One region of the Aquabacterium sp. NJ1 genome, then DNA from elsewhere that is predicted to be linked to it. Evidence: predicted binding sites of a transcription regulator. Region 1 holds the regulator's gene; the other holds the start of a gene.
What was found. The regulator HrcA, encoded in region 1, represses chaperone genes, less so after heat shock. The targets are predictions, from matches to a motif close to TTAGCACTCNNNNNNNNNGAGTGCTAA.
Positions count from the first base shown of each region.

Region 1 (4,054 bases):
AGCTCGGTGATCTGCCACTGCAGGCGCTCGCGCTCGCGGTCCAGGTCGGCCTGTTTGCTGCGGGCTTCGTCCAGGCGGCGCTGGGCCTCGCGGCGAGCGGCCCAGGCTTGTTGCAGCGCGGGCGTGTCCACACCGGCTTGCGCATCCACCAGGGCGCGCACCGAATCGGCACGGGTCAGGCTTTGCCAGGCGTGCTGGCCGTGGATGTCCACCAGGTGCTCACCCAGCTCGCGCAGTTGCGACACGGTGGCCGTGCTGCCATTGATCCAGGCGCGGCTCTTGCCCTGGGCATCGACCACGCGGCGCAGCAGCAGGGGCGCGCCGGCTTCCAGGTTGTCGAAGCCGGCTTCTTCCAGCCAGGGGGCCAGGCGGGCGGCCAGTTCGGATGAGGGGTCGAACTCGGCGGTGATGTCAGCGCGGGCGGCACCTTCGCGTACCACGCCCGAATCCCCCCGGCTGCCCAGCGCCAGTTGCAGCGCGTCGATCAGGATGGATTTGCCCGCGCCGGTTTCGCCGGTCAGGGCCGTGAAGCCACCGCCGAGGTCCACCTCCAGGCTGGTGACGATGACGAAATCGCGCAGTGTCAGGCGGCGCAACATCTCAACTGACTCCTTCGTTCCAGCGCAGCTTGCGGCGCAGGGTCGCGTAGTAGTTCCAGCCCTTGGGGTGCAGGAAGCGCACCTTGTGCGGCGAACGGCGCACGGTGACGCGGTCGCCGTGCAGCAGGCTGGCCAGGCTTTGCATGTCGAAGTTCATGCTGGCGTCGCGGCCGGCCACGATCTCGATGGTGATGGTCACGTCGTCCGACACGACCAGGGGCCGGTTGGACATGGTGTGCGAGGCAATCGGCACGATGACCCAGCCACCCAGGCCGGGGTGCATGATCGGGCCGCCGGCCGACAAGGCGTAAGCCGTCGAGCCCGTGGGCGAGGCCACGATCAGGCCGTCGGCGCGGTAGTTGGCCACGAACTGGCCGTCGATCTCTGCGCGCAGCTCGACCATGCTGGCCGTGGCGCCACGGCTCACCACCACCTCGTTGATGGCGTAGCCGTCGTAGATGGTTTCAAAGCCGGCGCCGCGCATCGGGCGCAGCACGGCGCCTTCCAGCATGGCGCGCTGCTCTTCTTCATATTGACCGGCCAGGATCGAGGGCAGGGCGGTGGCGATGTCTTTCAGCTGGATGTCGGTGATGAAACCCAGGCGGCCCTGGTTGATGCCGATCAGCGGGATGTTGAACGGCGCCAGCTCGCGCGCGATGGCCAGCATGGTGCCGTCGCCACCCAGCACCACGGCCAGGTCACATTGCTTGCCAATTTCCTTGATCGTCAGGGGCGGGTATTCCGTCATGCCGGTGTTCTGGGCCGTTTCACGCTCCAGCGACACGTCGAGCCCGGCGCGCGCCAGGATATGGGCCACGTCCTCCAGCACCGGGCGGATGCCGCGGGCCTGGTATTTGCCGACGAGGGCGGCGTGGCGGAAACGACAAGATGGCAGACTCGACATGCGAGGAATTACACCACACGAGGGTGTCAAAAAAGGACGGGCCCCTAGAGTGGGGCTGGCAGGTTTGACAGCTCAAACTAAAATGCCCAGACATGCTGGATGATCGAGCCAAGATTCTGTTGAAAGCGCTGGTTGAGCGGTACATCGCCGACGGTCAACCCGTCGGCTCGCGTACGCTTTCGCGCGCCTCGGGCCTGGACCTGTCCGCTGCCACCATCCGAAACGTGATGGCCGATCTGGAAGAGTTGGGCCTGATCGTCAGCCCGCACACCTCGGCCGGCCGCGTGCCCACGCCCAAGGGCTACCGCCTGTTCGTGGACACCATGCTCACGTCGCGCCCCGTGACCCTGGATACCCTGGGTGCCGAGGCGCGCGACCAGCTCCAGCCCGACCAGCCCCAGCGCGTGATCGCCAGTGCCGCGCAGATGCTCTCCAGCCTGTCGCAGTTCGTGGGCGTGGTCACGGCGCCGCGCAAGGCGTCCATGTTCCAGCACATCGAATTCCTGCGCCTGGGTGACAAGCGCGTGCTGGTGATCCTGGTGGCGCCCGATGGTGACGTGCAGAACCGCGTCATTTTCACCGCGCAGGACTACAGCCAGTCCCAACTGGTGGAGGCCAGCAACATCCTCAACGCGCATTACTCGGGCTTGAGCATCGATGAAATGCGCGAACGCCTCAAGCGCGAGGTGGACCAGCTGCGCAGCGACATCGCCACTTTGATGCAGCAGGCCGTGCAGGCCGGCGGCGAGGTCATGGCCGAGAACTCGGACCAACTGGTCGTGTCCGGCGAGCGCAACCTGCTGACCGTGCAGGACTTCTCCAACGACCTGGGTTCGCTGCGCCGCATGTTCGACCTGTTCGAGCAAAAGACCCAGCTCATGCGCCTGCTCGACGGCTCCAGCCGGGCCGAGGGCGTGCGCATCTACATTGGCGGCGAAAGCCAGATCGTGCCCTTCGAGGAGCTGTCCGTCGTGTCGGCGCCTTATGAGATCAACGGCCAGGTGGTCGGCACGCTGGGCGTCATCGGCCCCACCCGCATGGCCTACGACCGCATGATCGAGATTGTGGACATCACCTCCCGGTTGGTGACCAATGTGCTGAGTCAGAAATAAGTTTTGACTGGGGCTGGCTGCGCGCTGTGAACGGGCGGGGCGCAACGGTCTCGGGCGTGCTGGCTCAAGGTAGAATCGCCGCCGAGTGGGCCGTTAGCTCAGTTGGTTAGAGCAGAGGACTCATAGCGAAAGTTGTGCACCACCCAGGGAAACCGGGTGCGTGAATGGCGTCAAATTCGGTGAAACCTGACGGCCGCAAGGCACAAGGCAATGCCGAGCCAAGCCCGGAACACCGGGAAGGTGTAGAGACTAGACGGCGCCCGCCTTCAGGCCTTTTGGCCCATGGCGAAGGCATAGTCCAGGGAGTCCAGAAATGGACACAAACCGGAATCCTTTGGTCGTTGGTTCAAGTCCAACACGGCCTACCACTCCCCCGCTTTTCGGCCCCAGGCTCTGTACGCAGGTGGCCTTGGTTGATATTCGCATCAAGCACTATCCGGCGAAGCTTGGCCAGGCCGCTGCGCAACGTTCGCGTTCCCTAGGCCTGCGTCAACAAGTTGTGACGGCGAAGGCTGGAGGTTATGGCTTCCACGCAATCTGGATTGCTTGACGAGTTGCACGTGGGGCTCAGTGGTGCCCTGCCTGGGCTGGGGTGTCCCAGTCTCGGTAGGCGAATGTTGTCGGCAACCCACCCGGGTGGCCCGGGGGGCGCCTTCCCGGTTAGGCTGAGGGCCGGACAAATAGGGGATTGAATTGAGCACCACCGACACCGCCCGGCTTGCCGTGTTGATCGATGCCGACAATGCATCGGCAGCCATGATCAAGCCATTGCTGGAAGAGATTGCCAAATTCGGCATCGCCACGGTCAAGCGGGCTTACGGCGACTGGACAACCCAGAACCTGGTGGGCTGGAAAGATCAGTTGCATCGGCATGCGATACAGCCCATTCAGCAGTTCGCCTACACCAAGAGCAAAAACGCCACCGATGCGTCGTTGATCATCGATGCCATGGATCTGCTCTATGCCGGTAACGTCGACGGCTTTTGCTTGGTGTCATCGGACAGCGATTTCACACGCCTGGCTACCCGCATGCGGGAGGCTGGCAAGCTCGTGTATGGGCTCGGTGAGCAAAAGACGCCAGAGGCCTTCCGCGCAGCGTGCGACAGGTTTATCTACTTCGAGGTACTGCGATCAGCGTCGCCTGCGACCGAAGGTCGGCCGACGGTGGATGACATTCCAGATCTGAAAGAAGCCTTTACTCAGGCCTTGGCAGCGATTTCCCGCGACAGCGGCTGGGGGGCGCTCTCAGCCGTGGGTTCACACATCGCCAAAAACAATCCGGCGTTTGACACGCGCCTCTACGGATGCACAAAGTTGAGTGAGCTTGTTCGCAAGCAGACTTATCTTGAGGTCAAGGAAAACACGGACGTGTCTGGCTTCACCCACCTTGCCATTCGCCTCAAGTGATGGCCGTTCGGTCATTCAGCAAAGGAAGGAAG
Region 1 covers NZ_JRKM01000001.1:1,060,147-1,064,200, reverse strand. The annotation lists gene recN (DNA repair protein RecN) at 1-599, opposite strand, end outside; gene JY96_RS04560 (NAD kinase) at 601-1,503, opposite strand; gene hrcA (heat-inducible transcriptional repressor HrcA) at 1,596-2,615, shown strand; gene JY96_RS04550 (NYN domain-containing protein) at 3,309-4,022, shown strand.

Region 2 (4,054 bases), 480 kb from region 1:
AGCCAAAGTCATTACCTGACGAGACAGTCGCCTTTTGGATACGGCAGCACACCAGCCTGACTCGGGGTCGCAAGGGCCAGCAAGAGAAGGCAACGGCGACTTCGCGCAGTCGGGACTGCAGACGGGGTGGGCGGGCTGCGCGAGTACGGCAGCTTTCGGCGCAAGCGCGTGGGCAAAGCTGTGTTGACTCGACGAAGCGCTTCATGCTCGCGCCTGATGGGGCACCGGGGTTGAAAGCCAATCCAGTCCGCGATCACTTCTCAGACTTGCGCGTACCTCGAACCGGTGGCGTGGACCCTATTGCGCGTTGACGAGCCTGTACGGCCACGCGCCAGCATGGTGGGGTGCGCGGCAATCAAAATACTCATCGAGATGAGCGGACCCTTGGCTTAGAGGTGCTATGCCTGTTGACTGCCGCGCATCTGCATGATCTTTTAGCCGACTCCAAGTTGCAACAACCTTTGGAGCCAAGTGTTTGATCGTCGAGCCAACTTTTGTGCCCGTTATTCATGCACAACAAACCTTCCTCGACCTCGGCCCACACACGCGGTACCTCGCCGCCGGTGCGTGTACCTTCGGGTGTGTCGCCAAGGCTTGACCGACGGCTTGAGGGCGACGAAGTCGAGGCCATGCATGTCGCTAATTGGGTCGGTAGCTGTCGCTCGTTGAGCCTCTGCCAAAAGACCGCACCCAGCCTGTAGCCGAGATTGATCTAGTTGCTGAGACCTGCTTGAGGCTGAGGTGAGAGGTTCACGGCCAAAAACCCCAACGACAGGGGGACAAATGCATCCGACGTTGCCAACAATCGGAGCTCGCGCGACCGCTTAGCACCTAGCATCGGTCGTTCGAACGTCGTCAGCCGATGGAGTGATCCAAAGCACCTTGCTCGCTCGCGGCGTTAGTAAAGGTCCGTCCAAAGTGAAACCTGCAGCGCTTCTCAGCGCGAAGCGATGTCTCTGGCTTGTGGGGCGGCAACACCAGGCCCCAGGAAGGGGAGCGCTCATCCCGCAGCGCTCACCACCATCACACACTCTCCGAATTCACTAGCCGAGAGCGGCGAGCCAAGTAGGCCGTTTCAGCAGTTTCACACTATGAACGCCGTATGCGTGCCATAAGGGCGTAATTTTTTATGTCGTACCAATAGCCTGCTCCGCCCTTCAAAAGCAGAGTGTCCCTAGGGAAACGCCAGAAAGTTCAAGAATGAATGAACAAAAGTTCAAGAATGAACGGCGTTCGACACAAGTACCTGTGAAGGTTGATGCAGCCTCCAGCCCCCAAAAAACCTCAAAACCACCGGAACTTTTCGGTCTTAGCACTCTCTGAGCAAGAGTGCTAATATGTTCTGAGAAGGATGCACGAAAGGACCACCATGACCTTGACCACTGCCATCGCTACCCGTGACCCCTGGAGTGTGGTGCCCTCGCTGGGCAACCTGGACGCCTATATCCGTTCGGTGCAGGCCATCCCCATGCTGGAGGCCTCGGAGGAGCAGGCGCTGGCCCGGCGTCTGCGTGACCAGCAGGATCTGCAGGCGGCCTCGCGCCTGGTGCTGTCCCACCTGCGCCTGGTGGTGTCCATCTCGCGCCAGTACATGGGCTACGGCCTGCCGCAGGGCGATCTGATCCAGGAAGGCAACGTTGGCCTGATGAAAGCCGTCAAGCGCTTCGACCCCGATCAGGGCGTGCGCCTGGTGAGCTACGCCATGCACTGGATCAAGGCCGAAATCCACGAATACATCCTCAAGAACTGGCGCATGGTCAAGGTCGCCACGACCAAGGCCCAGCGCAAGCTGTTCTTCAACCTGCGCTCGATGAAGCACCAGTTCAAGGGCGAAGACGGCAACGACCACGTGGGCCGTGCCGGCCTGAGCGAAGCGGAAATCCACCGCGTTGCCCAGGAGCTGGATGTGCGCCCCGAGGATGTCATCGAGATGGAAACGCGCATGGCCGGTGGCGATGTGGCCCTGGAAGCCCCTTCTGACGAGGAGCACGAAGGCGTTGTGTCCCCTCTGACCTACCTGGCCGACGAGGTGCACGAGCCCACCCGCGTGATCGAATCGCACCGCCGTGACTGGCTGGCCAGCGATGGCATCAGCATGGCGCTGGACCAGCTGGACGAACGCAGTCGCCGCATCGTGGAAGAACGCTGGCTCAAGGTCAATGACGACGGCTCCGGCGGCATGACCCTGCACGACCTGGCCGCGGTCTACGGCGTCAGCGCCGAACGCATCCGCCAGATCGAAGTGGCCGCCATGAAGAAGATGCGCAAGGCCCTGAGCGAGACGGTTGACGCCTGATCAAGGCCTCACAGGCCCGGTCTGGGGTTCACAACCAGCCCAGCTCCGCCAGTTCGGCGCGGCACTGTGCCGCATCCTGAAATTGAACGGCCCGCCACCCCAGTGAGCGGGCCGTTTTGATGTTGTGCACGTTATCGTCAATGAAGACGGTGCGCTCGGGCGCCACGCCGAATTTGTCCGCTGCCGTATGGAAGATGTCGGCATTGGGTTTGATCTGGCTGACATCACACGAGAAAACGCCGGAAATGAATCGATCCAGGAAGGCGTGCTCGCGCTGCAGGAACTCGGCGTAGGGCCGCGGCATGTTCGACAGGAAGTACAGCGGCATGCCGGATTCGGCCAGCTCATGCAGCCAGGCCACGGTGTCGGCCATGGGTGCCAGGTGCGGCGGGATGGCGGCCATCAGACTGTGCACGTCCTGCGCTGCCAGGCCGGTGCGCTCGGCGATCCGGTCCCGGGTTTGATCCCAGGTGAGCGCACCACGGTCGAACTCGGACCAGTCACTGCCCGGCACGAAGGACTGGAACACGTCGGCAGCCAGGCCCAGCGCCTGTTCGTCATCACGTGCCAGGTGGGGCAGCACCGACTGGATCAGGCGGGTCGGCTGCCAGTTGAACAGCACCCCACCGAAATCAAACACCACGGCTTGCGGTGGGACTTTGTCTTGCGCCATGGCGGGATCTTTCAAAGGCTGAAGCGAGAGGGCTGGGAGAGGCGCCAGTCAGCGCAAGCGCGCGATCATGGCTGCTGTCGCGGCATCCAGCCCGGCCGTGTCGCCCGAGCACAGACGCGGCAGCAAGTCCTTGCACAAGGCCTTGCCCAGCTCCACGCCCCACTGGTCGAATGAGTTGATGCCCCACAGGGCGCCGCTCACAAAGGTGCGGTGCTCGTACAGGACCACCAGGGCGCCCAGCGAACGGGGCGTCACCTCGTCCATCAACAGCGTCAGGCTCGGGCGGTTGCCCGGGAAGGTGCGGTGTTTGGCGATGGCTTCGGCGGGCATGTCAGGCGCCGCCGTGGGCACGGCCTCACCCAAGGCTTCCTCGGCTGTCTTGCCCCACATCAGCGCCTGCGCCTGGGCCAGGCCATTGGCCAGCAGCATGTGGTGCTGCTGGTCCAGCAAGGCGCGCAAGGCCGGCGTCATGCTGCCCGGTGCGCGGTAACTGGGCTGACGCACCAGCAGGAACTCGACCGGGACGACGTCGGTGCCCTGGTGCAGCATCTGGAAAAAGGCGTGCTGGCCGTTCGTGCCGGCCTCGCCCCACAGCACGTCGCTGGTGCCAAACGGCAGCGGCGCGCCCTGGGCGTCCACCCGCTTGCCATTGCTCTCCATCACCAGTTGCTGCAGGTAGGCCGGCAGGCGGCGCAGGCCATGGTGGTAAGGCACCACGCAGCGGCTGCTGTAGCCCTTGAAGTTGCGATACCAGACGTCCATCAGGCCCAGCAGCACCGGCAGGTTGTGCGCGAGCGAGGTCTGGGCAAAGTGCTCGTCCATGGCGTGGCCGCCGGCCAGCATCGCGTGGAAGTTGCTGCTGCCCAGCGCCAGCGCAATGGGCAGGCCGATGGCCGACCACATGGAAAAACGCCCGCCCACCCAGTCCCAGAAACCAAAAGTCTGGGTGATGCCAAACGCCGCAGCCGCTTCGACATTGGTGGTGGTGGCCACGAAATGGCGGGCGATATCGGTGCCGCCGTGATCGGCGAACCACTGGCGTGCCGCCACGGCATTGGCCATGGTTTCCTGCGTCGTGAACGTCT
Region 2 covers NZ_JRKM01000001.1:1,535,655-1,539,708, forward strand. The annotation lists gene rpoH (RNA polymerase sigma factor RpoH) at 1,370-2,296, shown strand; gene JY96_RS06485 (HAD family phosphatase) at 2,325-2,969, opposite strand; gene pgi (glucose-6-phosphate isomerase) at 3,018-4,054, opposite strand, start outside.
Region 2: a site for HrcA is predicted at 1,310-1,336, ahead of rpoH (RNA polymerase sigma factor RpoH). Genes of this name have one in related genera too.